DNA from 4 places in the Priestia sp. FSL W8-0524 genome. Region 1 is predicted to be linked to each of the others. Evidence: riboswitches for the same ligand, from Rfam matches in the RefSeq annotation. Region 1 holds a riboswitch; each other region holds the start of a gene.
The links. Region 1 has a riboswitch for S-adenosylmethionine ahead of NST66_RS23930 (phosphoadenylyl-sulfate reductase). Riboswitches for the same ligand answer to the same signal wherever they lie in the genome.
Positions count from the first base shown of each region.

Region 2: another riboswitch for S-adenosylmethionine. It lies ahead of NST66_RS05095 (bifunctional homocysteine S-methyltransferase/methylenetetrahydrofolate reductase); the one in region 1 lies ahead of NST66_RS23930 (phosphoadenylyl-sulfate reductase).
Region 3: another riboswitch for S-adenosylmethionine. It lies ahead of NST66_RS04635 (hypothetical protein); the one in region 1 lies ahead of NST66_RS23930 (phosphoadenylyl-sulfate reductase).
Region 4: another riboswitch for S-adenosylmethionine. It lies ahead of NST66_RS09630 (Na+/H+ antiporter NhaC family protein); the one in region 1 lies ahead of NST66_RS23930 (phosphoadenylyl-sulfate reductase).

Region 1 covers NZ_JBBOUG010000001.1:4,573,832-4,576,032, forward strand. Annotated here, with positions in the region: gene NST66_RS23925 (inorganic phosphate transporter) at 1-123, opposite strand, end outside; gene NST66_RS23930 (phosphoadenylyl-sulfate reductase) at 143-856, opposite strand; SAM riboswitch class I at 1,111-1,213, opposite strand; gene cdaS (sporulation-specific diadenylate cyclase CdaS) at 1,526-2,152, shown strand.
Region 2 covers NZ_JBBOUG010000001.1:1,033,858-1,036,058, forward strand. Annotated here, with positions in the region: gene NST66_RS05095 (bifunctional homocysteine S-methyltransferase/methylenetetrahydrofolate reductase) at 1-793, opposite strand, end outside; SAM riboswitch class I at 901-1,007, opposite strand; gene NST66_RS05100 (YkvI family membrane protein) at 1,340-2,201, shown strand, end outside.
Region 3 covers NZ_JBBOUG010000001.1:938,421-940,621, reverse strand. Annotated here, with positions in the region: gene NST66_RS04640 (M20/M25/M40 family metallo-hydrolase) at 1-465, opposite strand, end outside; gene NST66_RS04635 (hypothetical protein) at 931-1,173, opposite strand; SAM riboswitch class I at 1,242-1,343, opposite strand; gene NST66_RS04630 (amidohydrolase) at 1,407-2,201, opposite strand, start outside.
Region 4 covers NZ_JBBOUG010000001.1:1,918,046-1,920,246, forward strand. Annotated here, with positions in the region: gene NST66_RS09620 (ABC transporter ATP-binding protein) at 1-184, shown strand, start outside; gene NST66_RS09625 (ABC transporter permease) at 177-944, shown strand; SAM riboswitch class I at 1,046-1,152, shown strand; gene NST66_RS09630 (Na+/H+ antiporter NhaC family protein) at 1,238-2,201, shown strand, end outside.

The DNA.
Region 1 (2,201 bases):
CACTCTTCGCTTTTTAATTGCACCGGAGCCGTATGAAACGCCCATAGCAGCTGCTGCACCGCTTGCCCCAATATTCATTGCAAAAAAAAGCGCAATGATAAAGGCAACATATAAAAGCATCATTTATTCAGCTCTTTCGTATTTAAGATTCGTGTAATCCGCACTCCACTTTTTGTGTACCTGCCCATCTTCCTGAACGTAAATCGTCTACATTATAGGCAGGTGCGGTACAGGGCTCACAGCCGATACTTGGGTAGCCTTGATCATGAAGTTTGTTGTATGGCAAATCATGCTTATACACATAACGCCAAATTTCTTTCCATGACCAATGAATTAACGGACAAACTTTCACCTTCTTGAATTTCTCATCTTTATTAAAATAATTCGTGTTGGCACGAGACTCAGACTGCTCACGTCTCAAACCGGAAATCCACGCATCATAAGGAGCAAGGGATTCTCTTAGCGGAATGATTTTTCGAATTTGACAGCATAGGTTAGGCTGACTCTTCCAAAGCTCATCTCCATGTTTTTCAGCTTGTTCTGCAAGAGTTAAATCCGGCTTTTTCATATGAATACGTAAATCAGGGAAGCGTTCTTTAATTGCATCAATCACTTCATATGTTTCTTTAAAATGAACCCCTGTATCTAAAAAGACAATTTCAGCATCTTTTTTCACTTTTGAAATTAAATCAATTAACACGATTCCTTCGATCCCAAAGCTTGACGCATAAATAATTGAATCTCCGTAGGTATCATACGCCCACTGCAATGCTGAAAGGGCTCCTTTTGTTTCATCTTTACTGTCGAACTCTGGAAATGTATCGCTCCAGTTTTCGTACGTATATAAGTCTGCCATTTTCTCCACTCCAATTCTTAGTTATCCGCGTTATCCAATAAAAAAAGACGGTTTTACCCACTAGAATTGGATAAAACCGCCTCTAGTGTGTCTAGTCAGCGAAACTATTTAATTCTTACTTTGCTTCGGCGTGTTCAAAGGTTTGTTTTAAGTCGGGGGTTTACAGTCATCGTTGTCCCTCCTCAAAATATCTCTTGCGCTATATCAAAATAAAAAGTCTTCCGTATTGAAAGACTGGGTAGGCAATAATTTTCACCTTATCTTTCAAAATGATACACACTTTGCTGGAATTAGCACCTTGCTAAGCAGGTTGCCGGGGTTCAGCGGGCCAGATCCCTCCACCACTCTTGATAAGCATTTTTTAAAAATTTTAGCATATTTAGAATATTTGTCAACATTAAAAATTATATATCCGATAAGAAAACTATACTTTAAATTCACAGAAATATCTATACTTTTATTTAAAACAACATATGTAAATTTAACCCAAATGTGAACATATCAGTTTATAAAACGCTTTCTTTTTTCCCGACTTTTTATGTTCTCTTGCTAAATAAAATGCAAAATCTCTCTATAAAATTAATAACGGATTTATGAGCTTTACGGATAATTCACCCACATTAGCACACATTACAGATAACACTGACTGACAGATAGGAGCTATATAAGATGGAGAGACAACCCTTTCAATTAGACGATACAATTAAAAATAATGTGCGAACATATTTACAGCAGATTTCAACTGAAGCCTCTAATTTAATTAAACATTTAGACACGAGTGATCATTGTATTTTATGTGATTTTGAGGAGATGAGAAGGTTATTTCAAGATGTTCAAGCTACGGCCGCCTCTTATTACTTGCGTCATTACTTATCGCCTTATACATTTGAATACGCTGCTCTGTCCCTAGCTATTCATAACCTCTCTGAGAAACGTCACGGCGCTTTAATTGTCATTGAAAGGGAACAAAATGTTGATCCTCTTATTCAAAAAGGAATGCCTATTCAAGCTCCTGTCAGCGCTACGCTAGTTGAGACACTGTTCTATCCAGGGACACCCTTACATGACGGAGCCGTCCTAATTAGAAATAATCAGCTTATTTCAGCTGCTAATGTTTTACCTCTCTCGTCTATTATTTCAACGAACAAAAAGTTGGGAACACGTCACCGTGCAGCAATTGGAATGTCGGAAAAATCGGATGCATTAATTTTAGTTGTATCTGAAGAAACAGGTAAAATTTCGTTTGCTCTTGATGGAAGCCTCTACCCTATTCACTCCAGCAAAAATATGATTTAAGAGCCCTTTCCTGATAAGCAGCCCTATCTTGACTTATCTATCCTTTCTC
Region 2 (2,201 bases), 3.5 Mb from region 1:
CTCCAATTAAGCGAACCCCTTGTTCGCGGAATAAACGCGCGCTTTCTACAAAGTAGTCTTCATTCGTTTCATATTCCAGCTTGCCTTCCACATACGCCGGAAGGCTGGCATTAGGGTAAGCAGATAAGAAAGCACGATCAGGAAGCGGTACTTCTTCAAGAGACTGAATCATATGATAAGGACCTAAACGGCAGTTTAGCCCGACAACATCTGCTCCCAAGTCTTCTAATTCTTTTAATGCATCTGCTAAAGGACGCCCATCTTGCAGTACGCCAATATCATGCAGGGAAACGTGGGTAATAATAGGCTTATCCGTTTCTTTTCTTGCCAGTGTAAGAACGGTCTTTAATTCTTCGAAATCATAGTATGTTTCAAATAAAAGGCCATCCACGCCTTCATTTAAAAGCCAAAACATTTGTTCACGAATGCTTCGCTTAACCTCTTCTAAACTAATAGCATTTTTTTGGAAAGAACGAATTCCGCCGAGTGTACCAACCACGTAAGCCTGATCTTTTGCAGCTTGTTTCGCTAATTTTACACCAGCAACATTGATGTCTTTGACTGAATCTTCTAATCCATAACGGGCAAGTTTTTGATAATTAGCAGCGTACGTATTTGTTTGAATAACGTTTGCACCAGCTTCTACATAGGCTCTGTGAATACGAGAAACCTCTTCTGGTTTGGTGATGTTTAGTTCTTCAAAACAGCTGTCAATACCGTGTGAGTAAAGGAGGGTACCAGTGGCACCATCCCCAATTAAAATTTTAGACTTTAAATCTTCAAGTAACCCCATGTCAAAACCTCCTTAAATTGTTCCGCTTCTATTTCACGAGTGATTCGTTTTATGCAATATGCCGATAAAATAGAAAAAGTCTTCTTAAGAAGAAGACTTTTTTCGCCTTCTTATCTTCCAAGCAATAAATTGCTTGCTGGATTTAGCACCATGTCTCTAACGACTGGTTGCTGAGGTTTCAAAGGGCCAGTCCCTCCACCTCTCATGATAAGAATCAATTGTATATAATTGAAACATATTTTTTTAAATAGAAAGAATACTTATTTAATAATTTATCTGATTTTTAGAAATTATACAACAGTAAATTGTGAATTTCCAGCAAATATTGAGGAAAATTTAAAAGCTAAAGGGAAAATATCCGTATATTTTGTTTGAAAACTGCCGTTATGTTAAGGGATAAAGGGTTTTCATGAAAAAAACAAGAAGGAAATAAAAAAACGAAAAAGGAACAGCACCGGGTGAGGCGAGGATTTACATATAAAAGGCTCGTCTTTTTTTAACCGTTTCTACATATAGTGAACTATGAAGGGTAGAAGGGTGATGGGCATGAAAAGGTGGAAACTCACGCTGCAGGTTGCTGCTACGTATGTAGGCACCGTTGTAGGAGCCGGTTTTGCAACAGGCAAGGAAATTGTTCAATTTTTTACACAGTACGGGGAACTTGGAATGGTTGGAATTTTGGTCAGCGGCTTGTTTTTTATTTGGCTAGGTTCGAAAATGATGCTGCTTTCGCACGCAATTGGGGCTTCTTCTTATCAGCAGCTTAATACATATTTATTTGGTGATGTACTTGGAAAAGCGGTAAACGGTGTAATGATCGTCATTTTATTTGGAGTAACTTCAGTCATGCTGGCGAGTACGGGGGCAATAGGAAAAGAACAGTTCGGGCTGTGGCCTCCTGTTGGGATGATTTGTACAATTGTTTTAACTTATATATTTATCGCAAGAGGAATTAACGGTATTTTAATGGTTAATTCTCTTGTTGTGCCGATGATGCTTTCATTTGCTTTTATCATCTTTGTGCCAAATGTCAGCTATTTCTCACTGATTCAAACGAAGCCGGACTTAACGCTCGTCACACAGTGGAAGTGGGCGGTTAGTCCCTTTTTATATATTTCCCTAAATCTAGCTTTGGCTCAGGCCGTTTTAGTTCCATTAGGAAGCTCCGTGAAAGATAAGAGCGTGATCAAAAAAGGGGCCGTAATAGGAGGATGTGTACTTACGTTTATGCTTGTTTCTACTCATCTTGCCCTTTCCAATTTGCCTTATTCATTTCAACTTGATATTCCTATGAGTGCCGTTGTTAAAAATATCTCAGCGTGGGTGAATGTTTTATTTACGGTAGTTGTGTTAGGTGAGATTTTTACTACATTGATTGGAAATGTATTTGGAATCGCTAAACAGATTC
Region 3 (2,201 bases), 3.6 Mb from region 1:
TGCTCGTTCAATCATACTGATATGCAGAGCAATACCTGCTTTCATGTCCATCGTTCCTCGGCCAAAAAGCCAGTCTCCTTTTATCATATCTTTTTGTACGTGCGCCGGAACTTGTTCCATATCATTATAAAAAGTACTCGTTAACGTATCAGCGTGAAAAGCATCCTTTTTCCACTGTCCATAATCTTGTACATCCACTACGTCGTAATGACTGACTAATACAACTGTTTTATTCGTATTTTTCCCTTCAACAAAAGCTGTGACAATCGATCGCCCGTCTCCTGTTGAATGAAGCTCAACTTGCTCGTTTTTTTGAAAGTAAGGCAGCTTCAATAAATACGCCGCTATCGATTCAGCCATTTCCACTTCTGCCATCGTTCCTGTCACGCTAGGTATAGAAACCAATTCGCTTACAAGCTTCTTTAACTGTTCTTTTGTTTGATACAAAGATGTTTTGTTCGACATACCCTTCATCTCTTTCCTTTTTCTAAATTTTCCATCAAACAAAACGATTCGTCAATCCCTTTGACAGAGACCCTTTCATTCTATCCCTATGTATCATAGTATGCGCTTCCTTGACGCACATGATAAAAAAAGAGTGCGCGGCTAGGGCTAGCACCGCACACTCTTTTTTTACTTTTCGTCATCTTCTAAAAAGTCTAGGATACGATCAATAAGCTGTTCGCTTCCTGCATCGTTTCCATGTTCAAGAGACATTTCCATTTCAATGCTCCTTTCATAAAATATTCTTGTTTTATAACATACCACAATTCATTTCGAATGTAACCTTTAATTTGTGTAAAAATTTCGACAATTTATGATTAATTTTAAAACCTAGTGAGTAATGATTATACCCACCAGATTCTTCAATTGTCAAAAAACATGCTTTCTATTTAAAAACACTTTAAAAATAGAGGCGCGAGCAGACTTCTATAAAAGACAGCCTACTCGCTCAAGCTTGGAACAGCATGATGAATAAATTTCTAGTTCATTTGCTTTTTGTACATCTTTAATATCTATGCCTACAGCATATGTACGAACATGGTTTTCGACCACAATTTCATAAAATGTTTCTAATTCACGATAAGCTACTTGATAATGCTTTCCTAATAATTTTACGGCTTCCTTTAATGCTTTCTCTCCTGTATGTGCTGCAACTGCTGTATGACTCATAAAACCCTCTCCTTTTAGAAAAATAAAAAAAACTCATTTTGCTTTGATGCAAAATGAGTTTTTCACCCGTTTTATCACCCAAAGCACATGCTTTGCTGGTAGGAGCACCTTACATTCGTAGGTTGCTGTGGAGTCAAAGAGCCAGATCTCTCGTCCACTCGTGATAACTTTTTTAATTTAAAATTTATTTTATCAAACAATTCCATCCGCGTAAATAGAAAAATAAAAATATTTTAATTTTTTTGGTAATGGAATGAATTCAAAAAGTCAAAGCTTAGATTAGCAAAATAAGAAGCTGCTACAAGTAATGCCTCTTCATTTAATGAAAAAGAAGGATGGTGCCATTCATATTCTCCAGCCGTACCCATCCATACAAAAAATCCTGGTACACGCTGCTGATATACGGCAAAATCTTCTCCTCCAGGCGATTGTTCAGCTTCTACGACTTGATAACTAAGATTCTCTGCAGCGTTAATAACCAATTTTTCCAGCGTATCATCATTGTTTACTACAGGAAGATACGGATACCATTTAACGTCTACTGAAGCCCCGAAAGCTGCTCCAATCCCTTCAGCAGTTCGTTTCATAAGAGCCGGTATTTTTTCTCTCGCTTCTTCTTGAAAGGTACGCACCGTTCCTTCAAGCGTTACTTTGTCAGGAATGACGTTCCACGAGCTCCCTCCGTGGATTTGAGTTATGCTGACAACAACATTTTGAAATGGGCTGAGATTACGGCTGACAATGGTTTGTAAACTAGTAACAATTTGACCAGCAGCAGCAATCGGATCTACTGTTTTTTCTGGAATACCTGCGTGACCGCCTACTCCTTTGACGTCAATTTCAAAACGATCAACGCTTGCCATTAAAGGTCCCGATTTGACACCAATGGTTCCTACAGGAAGATTCGGTTTGTTATGCATTCCAAATATCGCTTCTACTCCTTCGAGCACACCTTTTTCAACGAGCATTTTTGCCCCAGAAGCCGTTTCTTCGGCCGGTTGAAAGATAAATCGAACCGTACCGCAAAG
Region 4 (2,201 bases), 2.7 Mb from region 1:
ATCTCAAGAATTCCAAGTAACAATAAAATCCGATAGTATTGATGTAGTGATTATGAAAGAACAAATTCCAGCTGTGAATAGAAAATTAGTGGACAGCGATATTTTAGTCTACCGAATCACTCCTGTTTATGAGACGCTTGAAGATTCGTTTATGTCCGTTACGGAGGGAGAGCACCATGCTTAAGTTAATTCAAAATGAACACATGAAATGGTTTTACAAAAGAAGTACAAAAGTCACGTTTATTACAATCGGCATCTTAACTCTTTGTATGGCTCTTTTAATGAAGAAAGTAGCAAACAGCGCAGGAACGGAAGACAACATATTGAATTTCCTGTCATTTAGTGCAGGCATGCTGATCCTCGTTCAATTTTTCGCGCTTGCTGTTGGAGGATCAATGGTTGCAAAAGAGTTTGAAGCGGGTACCATTAAGCTTCTTTTAATTCGCCCTGCTAGACGTTCAACGATTTTAACGTCCAAGTACATAACGCTCGTTTTAATTAGCTTGTATTACTTGCTGAGCTATTTGCTTTTTTCGTTTGTATGGGGAGCATTGTTCTTTGGATTTGCCAGTCTAGAAGGAGATGCGCAGCTGCTTAAAAACATTACGCTTACGTATGACAGCGCGTATATGGAAACGTTTATGATGATGACGTTTGCTTTTATGCTGTCGTCTTTATTTAGAAACAGCGCGCTTGCTTCAAGTCTAGCTATTGTCATAAGTATCGGCGCAAAAGCTGTAACAGGACTAGTATCAGAGCTAGGTTTATGGTGGGGGAAATTTTTACTGTTCGCCAACACAAACTTTGTGCAGTATATGGACGGAATGAAGACGATGTTTGACGGAATGACAATTCCATTTTCAATCTTCATCTTAGTTGCACACTTTGTCTTCTTTATGGGCGTAGCGTGGGTGGCGTTTTTAAAACGTGACGTAGCTAATTGATGTGAGAATTTTCACACTATATATTTTTCTAAAATAGCATTTGACAATTAAATAAAAAGAGATTACAGTAGTGAAAGACTATTTTTAAAACAACTATAAACTTCTTATCAAGAGAGACGGAGGGACTGGCCCTAGGATGTCTCGGCAACTGGCTGTACGCAGTGCGGTGCCAAATCCAGCAGACGATGTTTCGTTTGGAAGATGAGAAGGGTAATCTTATGATACAAATAAGAGACCTCTTCTTATCAATAAGAAGAGGTCTTTTTTTATTACGTAAACAAGAGGTGTTAAGAATGGAACAACAAAAAGGAAACGGCTGGGCGCTGTTACCGCTGGGCATCTTTTTAGTCCTGTTTGTCGGATCAGGAATTATAACGGGAGATTTTTATAAGCTGCCTGTATTAGTAGCTATTATCATTGCAGCCATCGTGGCGCTGGCTATGAACCGCAAAGATTCACTTAATGTAAAAGTGGAACGTTTTGCTAAAGGAGCAGGGCATCCTGATATCATTATTATGGTACTTATTTTTATTTTGGCAGGTGCTTTTTCTCAAGTCGCTAAAGGCATGGGAGCTGTTGATTCAACGGTAAACTTAGCTCTGTCTGTGCTTCCGCAAAGCTTAGTGGTAGTCGGAATCTTCGTTATTGGCGCATTCATTTCAATTTCGATGGGAACGTCAATGGGAACGATCGCTGCGTTAGGGCCTATCGCTGTAGGAATCAGTGAGCAGGCGCATGTATCCATTACATTGGCAATTGCTGCTGTTGTTGGTGGTGCAATGTTTGGAGATAATTTATCCGTAATCTCTGATACGACCATTGCGGCAGTTCGTACGCAAAAAACAAATATGTCAGATAAATTAAAAGTAAACTTTTTTATTGTCCTTCCTGCAGCGATTGTTACAGTGATTTTATTACTTGTAATGACGCTAGGCAATACGTCATCAGTAGAAATTAAAGATTTTAGCTGGTTTAAAATCTTGCCTTATGTCGGCGTACTCGTTGCTGCCATATTTGGTGCAAACGTATTAAGCATTTTAACCGGAGGAATTGTATTAGCCGGCGTAATTGGATTAGCTGACGGAAGCTACACGCTTTCTTCTCTTGCTAAAACTGTGACAGAAGGTATTGGCGGAATGTCGGAATTAATTATTTTATCTCTTTTAATTGGCGGAATGGTTGAACTCATTCGCTATAACGGTGGTATTCAGTTCTTATTGAACCTATTAACACGACGCATTCAAACAAAAAAAGGCG